Regions from separate parts of the Cohnella herbarum genome, predicted to be linked through region 1. Evidence: riboswitches for the same ligand, from Rfam matches in the RefSeq annotation. Region 1 holds a riboswitch; the other holds the start of a gene.
What was found. A riboswitch is a leader RNA that binds a small molecule or an ion and turns the genes downstream of it on or off. The one in region 1 is predicted to bind cyclic di-GMP.

Region 1 (4,218 bases):
AGCCTAATTCGCTGTTGCCTTATTTCTGCTATAGGATGCTGTCCATGAACTATTGAATTGACTTGTCTTTGGGATAGGCAAATATTGATCTTCGGTTGCTTCTTCACCTTTTCCTGCGGTAGCGACAATCCTTTCCTCGTTTCAGCTTATAACCCAGAAACTCGGATCCCCATTTGATGTGGGTTCTCTTATTTTTATCCGGGTGAAGCGTCAGTCCGAGCGACTCAAGTATCGTTCTTGCATCTCATATCGCCTTTGCAGCTTACGCCTGAGTCTTGCAGAAAACCACTCAATCGTCGGCAAAACGCGTCAGACGATATCCTTTGCCCGTCATCTCATGATCGAACTGATTCAGGTAGGTGTTACTGTCCTTTAGGGATGAATTATATTCCAATCGAAGCGCTCCACGGCGATCTTGTCCAGTTTTTGTTCAGTTGTATATAATAAAATTTTAAGTTGAACGTTTCTCTAATAGAGGTTTATGTGATAATTTGTTATTAACATTCAGGAGGATCGCCGTGAAAATTGTTCCTTATCTATTGATCGCTGCGGGAATAGTCCTGTTCGTATTTCCTGTGGCTCGAGAGTACATAAACGAACGTGAGCAGCAACAACTCGTGCGAGAGTTGGAACGCAGTATCGCGCCTGCCGATTCGAAACCCTCCATCGATTCGGAAAACGCTCGGCTCACTGAATTGCTCCAATCCGGCCTTGAAGGCGCAACGGAGGAAGAAAGTGAACGTCCGACTATCGAGGAACCCTTGCAGACTCTGGACGATAAAACGATCGCCATCATCGAGATCGACAAGATCGATTTGAAATTGCCTGTTCTTGAAGGAGCGACGACGAAAAACATGAAGGTCGGAGCGGCTCATATGACGGAAACGGCGCAGCTCGGCGAAATCGGCAACGCGGCAGTCGCCGCTCATCGCGCCCACACGAAGGGACGCCTCTTCAACCGGCTTGACGAAATAGAGATCGGAGACATGATCGACATACGGATGCGGGATGGCAAAGTCATGTACCGCGTGACTGAGATTAAAATCGTCGAACCGACCGATCTATCCGTACTGAATGGCAACCAGAGCGACGCTATGCTAACGTTGATTACATGCGATCCGCTGGTCAATCCTACTCATCGTCTAATTGTGCACGCGATCAAGTCGGAAGAGTAAACTTGCAATCGCGACAAAAAAACCAGCCAGGATCAAAATCGATCCTGGCTGGTTTTATAAATTCAAGGATTTAATAAAATTTAACGGGCGTATAGTCGTTGGCTTTCTTATCGAACGTAACCTTCTTCGTCCCTTTGCTCAGCCCGGCATCAACGGTCGTATCGACGACGACCCATTTGCCGTTCAGGTATACTTCGTTCCAAGCATGATACTCATCCACCCACTTCGTCGTCCCCATTGCCAGCTTGGCGGGGATGCCCACGCTTCGCAGCATGGAGGCATACAGCGTTGCGTATCCATAGCAGATCGCTTTGCCCGAAGTTAACGTTCCGTCGATATCCGGAACGTAATCCGAAGTGACCGTACGGGCAAGCGCTTTGTCGTAACTCACATTTTTCACTATGTAATCGTAAATCGCTTTGGCCTTTTCCTCGTCCGTTGCCGCGCCCTTAGTTAGCTCCTTCGCTTTATCCGAAGCCTTGTCCGCTGTGAGCCAATCGATGTTTTGAACGGAATTCAGGAAGACGTCCGGGGCATTCGTCACGGCTAGTCGAATTTTTTCCGCAAGATTCACCCGATAGGATTTGCCCGCCACGTTCTCCAGTACGGCAACCTCGTATTCCCCGTCTCCCATTTGAAGCGGAAGCCAAACCGTTTGTCCGTCTTTGGAGGTATTCAACGTATAAATATAATTAGAGCTGCCCTTCGATACTTTCGCTTTCGTCACAACGTTCGTCTTGCTGGCAAGACGAATCCCGACCATCCCTTTGTCCACTTCGGAAGTATCCAATGTGACGGCATTCTCTCCCGAATTCGCGAAAGCAACCGCGGGAATGGTTACGAACAGAACGAGAGCTGCCAATAATAATCTTGTTGTTCTCAACATAGAAGATAGAACTCCTTTCGGTAGCTGGCTGCCATCCTCCAAGAAAGGGAAGGCCCTCTAGCTTTGCGTCCCTGCCTTTCAGCAGGTTTGCCGTTATCGTGAAGATTCTTCTTAATAAAACAAAAAAAGCCGAGTCTTTCGGTAGCTGGCTGCCATCCTCCGAGAAGGGAAGGCCCTCTAGCTTTGCGTCGCTGCCTTTCGACAGGTTTGCCGTTATCGAGCTTGCTTTACTACTAGAATTGTAACAAATAATCGTTGGAAAGACAAGGAAAAACCTGCCGGATTCCGACAGGTTTAGTCTTTTTCTCTCTATTTTCTATTCTCTATTTTCTATTTTCTATTCTCTCTTGATACGGAATATTCTCTTGCGGTTTAATAGGACAACTCCCATTGCGACAAGAGCAAGTCCCGCGAGCTGGAGCGGCAACGAGCTGCTCTCCCCCGTTTTCGGAAGCGTTTTGCCCGGCGCTTTGCCGTCAGGGTCTACGCCGCCTCGAGGCACGTCGTCCACGTCGATGTCGACGAGGATTTCTTCTTCGTTGCCGTCTTTGTCGGTTACGATGATGGTAAAGGAATCTTTGCCTTTATAGTCTTTATCGGGCGTATACTTCCATTTTCCATCCGGCGTAACTTTGACGGTTCCGTGCTTCGGTTTCTCGCCGACTTCGACTTTGCCGCCTTTCGGAACGTCGACATCGCCTTTCACCGGCTTTTCGTTCGTTGTTTTTTCCTCGATCTTAGGAGGATGAACAGGTTTCTCAGGATCTATCGTCGGCACCGGAGTTGGTGTCGGCTCTGGGCTTGTCGTAGGTCCCGAAGTCGGAGTCGGTGTCGGCTCTGGACTTGGCGTTGGTTTCGGAGTTGGCGTCGGTGTCGGTTCAGGTGTCCAAACTCCTCCTGAGCTCTGTCTCTCGTTTGTTTTTTCAACCAATACCGCCGTCGTCTGGGTCTTAGTGATCTCGAAAGCTACCGGCGTTTGATCCAAGCGATAATCGTAAGGAGCTTGAATTTCTACCAGTTGATACTTGTTAGGCGGTAGATCTTTCAAGATCAACTGTCCGTTGACGTCGGTCGTAAGCTTGGCAACGTCAATGCCCGGAACGACCTCGTAAATCGGGTTGCCTTGAAGATCAAGCAACAACGTCTCGGCTCTTAGTTCAAATACGGCTCCGCTAAGCACGAGACTTTTATTTGAATTGAACTTTGTTAACTGGACCGAACGATCGTTTTCTTTGTTTTCAATGATTAACGGCGTCGTCGGCTGATGGATGGAAACTTTGGTTTCTGGTACTTCAATAACAAAACCATCCGCCTTCGTCTCTACTAACGTATATAAGCCGTATGCCAAATTCTCAAACTCCAACGTGCCGTTTACATCGGTCGTGCCCGTGTCGACGACAACGTTCGCGGCATTGCGAAGCTCGAAGTCTATGCCTTTCAACAGATCGGAATGATCTTTGGCGTTAACTTTAGTAATGACAAGCGATGCACCGGAACCCAATGTATTCGGTTGAGTAAGAGCTACAATCTGCGTCTGATTCGCAACTATCGGAACCGAGATCGGCGTTGGATCCAACTTGTAGAACAACGGCGCCGCGATTTCAACCAAAGTATAATTTCCGGCCGCCATATCTCCGTATGCGATTCTTCCGTCGTTGTCCGTTGTAAGCGTAGCGATGAGTGCATTGCCGGAATCGCGTAATTCAAAGACTGCGTCTTTCAACTTTTTCGATGGATCAACCGAATCTACCTTAACGAGCTCGAATCCTTGACGAATGATTTTATTCGTAATGTTGAAAGGTGCACCTTTGAAGTCAATTATTTTTCCTGCGGCATAATCAGGATCAAGGATATACCCGCTCGGAGCCGATATCTCTTTGAGCTTGTAAGGAAAACCATCCGTATCATGAAGTTTGTATTTTCTGGAAGTGGAAGCTTCACCATTCGCATCCGTAATCAGCGTTTCTAAGAGAGTTAAACCCGTAGCATTCCAGAGCTCAAACTTAACTCCCGGAAGCGGTCGGTTAAGATCATCCACTTTGATAATCTTTAACTTATCTCTTCCGTTTGATGCACCTCCGCCGGCTCCAGCCAAGGAAACTAAAATCCCTTGTTGATTTCCTTGTCCGACTACCGAAACCGACTGTCCTTGATATT
Region 2 (4,218 bases), 4.1 Mb from region 1:
TCAGGAAAGGAAAAACGGCCAACTGTTGCAGGGTCATCGTGTGCTGATCGTCGCTATCGCACCATTCGCTCGGGAGCAAAGCAACGAAAGGATCCGAAGGGAGAGGCAAGATGGAGTAATGCTGCGATTGGAAATCCGATTGGAAAGGCAGGCGGGTGACGATGAGCTCAAGATCGCGATTTTCCAGCAACTCGCCTAACAGGAAGTGATCTCCCTCTTGGATCTTGAAAGTGACTTGAGGATACAACTCCGTGAATTGCCGTATGACCGGGGGCAATAAGGAGACGCAAGAGACGACGGCGCCGATCGAGAGGACGCCTTGCACGCCTTCTCCAAGCTCTTGAACGTAAGTGATCGTCTCGTCGAATTGGCTCAGCAACGCGATAGCCCTCTGGCGTAGAAGCTCTCCCGCCTGAGTTAGCTGCAATTGCTTGCCGTTGCGATCGAATAACACGACGCCTAGCTCTTGCTCCATCTGCTTAAGCTGCCGGCTTAACGGGGGTTGCTCCATGTTCAGCAGCTTCGCCGCGCGCGTAATTTGTCCTTCGTTCGCGATGGCCAGGAAGTAACGCAACTGCCTCATATCCATCGTTTCGTCACTCCTTTTCGATGCATACCCTAAAGGTATGGATAACCGACAAAACAGATATTATCAATATACTTAATGCTCTGCTATCATTCAACTATAAGCTAAAATAGGTAAGGAGAAGATGTACTAATGGGCCTCAAGATCTCGGTGGAGCGCACGACAGCTCCCAAGCAAAAACCGGAAATATCGCAACTCGGATTCGGAAAGCATTTCACGGATCATATGTTTATTATGGAATACGATGCGGGTAAGGGGTGGCACGATCCTCGAATCGTTCCGTATCAGCCGATCTCGTTAGATCCGGCGGCCAAGGTGTTCCATTATGGACAAACCGTATTCGAAGGAATGAAAGCGTATAAAACGCCGGAAGGACCGGTTCTGATGTTCCGTCCCTTCAAGAACCTGCAACGGCTTAATCGCTCCAATGCCCGTCTGAGCATGCCTTCTCTCGACGAAGATTTGGTGATGGAGGCGTTGAAGCAACTGATCAAAGCGGACGAGGATTGGATTCCTTCCGAGCAAGGAACATCGCTGTATATTCGTCCTTTCGTCATCTCGACGCAAGCGACCCTGGGCGTAGCGCCGTCCGAGAAATATTATTTTATGATCATTTTGTCGCCGGTCGGTTCTTATTACGAAGAAGGAATCAATCCGGTCAGCATATACGTGGAGTCGGAATACGTCCGCGCCGTTACCGGCGGCGTTGGCAATGCCAAGACCGGCGGGAATTACGCGGCAGGGCTTAAGGCGCAGCAAGAGGCTACCGAGAAAGGGTATTCGCAAGTGCTGTGGCTGGACGGCGTTCATCGGAAATACATCGAGGAAGTCGGCAGTATGAACGTATTCTTTAAAGTCGGGGGCAAGGTGATTACGCCGGCTCTCAACGGGAGTATATTGGATGGCGTAACCCGGGATTCGGTCATTCAAGTACTCAAGCACTGGAACATTGAAGTCGAGGAGAAAACGATCTCCATTGACGAGTTGGTCGAAGCTTATCGGAACGGCACGTTGGAGGAAGCTTTCGGAACCGGCACGGCTGCCGTCATTTCGCCGATCGGAGAGCTGAATTGGCAGGGCGATAAGCTGACGTTAAACGGAGGTCGAACCGGGCCCCTCTCTTCGAGAGTGTACGACTTTATGACCGGCATGCAGAGGGGAACGATCGAAGATCCGTTCGGCTGGATCGTGAAGCTGTAGTCCCGTTTATTCGCGGGTAATGGCGGTAAAATGACATTTATCGATAAACTTCTTGATATCGGTGAGTCTATAGTCTTATAATTAAGTCGGAGCGACTACGTATAAAGCCACGGTTCTCACATAAATAATCGATTTTGTTAGACATCAAAGAGACGCATACACGAAAAGGCAAACCTTTTGAAAGAAAGGGACGCAAAGCTATGGGCCTAAGGAACCGAAGTTCTAGGGTCGCCAAGCTACCGAATGGGGCGTTAGGCATCTTCCATTCGGAGGGTGTCTTTTTTTATGGGTCCCAGAAGCTTGCACTTCGAGAGGTGTAGATTTTGAAGAAGCAAATTACTGAATCAGAATTGCGCACACTGATTCATCAACTGAACATCGATCGCGACGAAGATTTGCCGGAGGGGGAACCCGCCGACCCGCCTCATAAGCAGGACGGTTCGATTCGAATTCGCAATCAGCAGATTTCGGTTCAGAACCCGACGGGGGGCGGCGAATACGCCGTCATCTATCCGATGAGTCCGGTCAAGCTCTACGTCAACGAGGAGGAAGTGCACGGGGAATCTCCGGTGAAGGCCACCGATCGGATTACCTGGAAGGTCGAGGAACGATCTTTGTTTGAGATTACGATAAGCGAAGATAAGTTATTTGCTTATTTGCAAGTGCATGCAAGAGAGCGGTATGCGACCACGCTCGTGGACGAGGCTCCCGCTCGGCGGGTTATCGTGCGGGCGCAGGATGACAACAATCTCGTCCTGAAAACGCTACAACTGGCGGACGTCGTGTCCAAGCTCGAAGCGATGTCGGTTAAAGCCAGAATCGAATTCGCCGCTATTCAGCAGGAGTTGCTGGAACCGACGTATCAACCGATCGTCGTAGCCGCCGGCAAGAAGCCGGTGGAGGGCCAGGATGCGAAACTCGAAATCTACTTCCCCCAACAGGTGACGAGCGAGTTCTTCGAAGTCGAGGGCTCGATCGATTATCGCAATCATCTGCGGATTCCGACCGTTCAGAACGGCGAAGTCATGGCGCGGAAAATTCCGATGAAGGAAGGTTCGGCCGGTTACGACGTGCTTGGTAATCTGACGCTGCCTACTCCGCCGAAGGACATCTTTATTATGGGGAAGGCGAACGTAGAAGTATCGCCCGACGGAGTCGTCATCGCCCAAGCTCAAGGAAGGCCGAGAGTTACCGGAGGCAAAATCAAAACCTTCGACGTATCGACCGCCTACGTCATTTCCGGCAACGTAGACATCGCGACCGGGAATATCGTTTTCTCCGGCGACGTTGTCGTCTCCGGCGACGTGACGGACAATATGATTATCGAATCGCTCGGCAATGTTTATGTGTACGGCAACGTTTATAATTCAACGATTACCGCTACCGGGAGCATCAACGTCAGGGGTAACGTCATTGCCAGCAAGCTTTACTCGGGTTATTTCGGAGTGCTGTTCAACCGTCTCTATCAAACGTCGAAGCTGCTATGCGACTATATCGAGAAGCTGCTGACTGCTTCCAAGATGCTAGAGCAAGCGTTGGAAGCCAAGAGGGAGAGCGTGCGTTACGGCCAGATCGTTCAACTTCTCCTGGAAACGAAAATGAAAGAGGTCGTTCCGTTAATTAGAGAACTCAACGTGGTTATCTCCAACATTCAGCACATCAAGCAGGCGGAGTACGGGAAGTTAAAGGAATTGTCGGCTATTTTCTCGGAACCTATCAAGCTGATCGAATCGGCCACTTACGAATACGTGCAAAGCTTTCTCGCCTTGCTGCAGGATACTCATAACGAAGTGGCGAGAATGCAGGAAGAGAACGTGGAAATCAGCATTAGCCAAAGCCAGAACAGCGAGTTGAAGTCGAACGGGGATATCGTGATTCATCGAGACGGCGTGTTACTGTGCGAGTTGTTCTCCGCCAGGAACATCGTGTTCCATTCGAATCACTCCATCTGCCGAGGCTCTCGGCTCGAAGCCGGAGACAGCATTCTGGCGAAGATCATCGGCGGTCAGACCGGGGCGATCTCTATCCTGAAGGCCAAGCGTAAAGTTCAGGTTCAGAAAATGTACTCGGGCAGAGTGTGTATCGGAAAGTACTGCAAGGATATTTTCGAGCCCATCGATCAGGTTACTTTCGATATTCAAACGCTGAAGAAGGATGGATAGCGGACTTAGAAAACAAAATCTCGTATAACGAAAAGCGTTTGGTGGGGTGAACATGCCGCTTGAGGAACAGAGAGTGTACGTAGGAATGCGAGTTAACAAAAACATTTATAACAACCAGGGCACTCTGATCGTCCCGATCATGCGGGTTTTGACGGATAAGGAGATTGAATTGCTGATTCGGCAAGGGGTTACGTTGTCCGAACAGGATGTCGAGCCTGCACCGCTTGTTCATCTCATTGAATCCACGATTCGGGAAGTGCGGGAACTGTT

Region 2: it holds a riboswitch for cyclic di-GMP, as region 1 does, so the genes downstream of both, HH215_RS21430 (flagellar assembly protein A) here and HH215_RS03540 (transglutaminase-like domain-containing protein) in region 1, are expected to answer to the same signal.

What each region holds. Positions count from the first base shown of each region.
Region 1 covers NZ_CP051680.1:863,601-867,818, reverse strand. The annotation lists gene HH215_RS03545 (class D sortase) at 519-1,175, shown strand; gene HH215_RS03540 (transglutaminase-like domain-containing protein) at 1,246-2,061, opposite strand; cyclic di-GMP riboswitch class I at 2,078-2,163, opposite strand; cyclic di-GMP riboswitch class I at 2,199-2,283, opposite strand; gene HH215_RS03535 (collagen binding domain-containing protein) at 2,399-4,218, opposite strand, start outside.
Region 2 covers NZ_CP051680.1:5,001,360-5,005,577, reverse strand. The annotation lists gene HH215_RS21440 (LysR family transcriptional regulator) at 1-589, opposite strand, end outside; gene HH215_RS21435 (branched-chain amino acid aminotransferase) at 719-1,786, shown strand; cyclic di-GMP riboswitch class I at 1,944-2,030, shown strand; gene HH215_RS21430 (flagellar assembly protein A) at 2,110-3,948, shown strand; gene HH215_RS21425 (HD-GYP domain-containing protein) at 4,001-4,218, shown strand, end outside.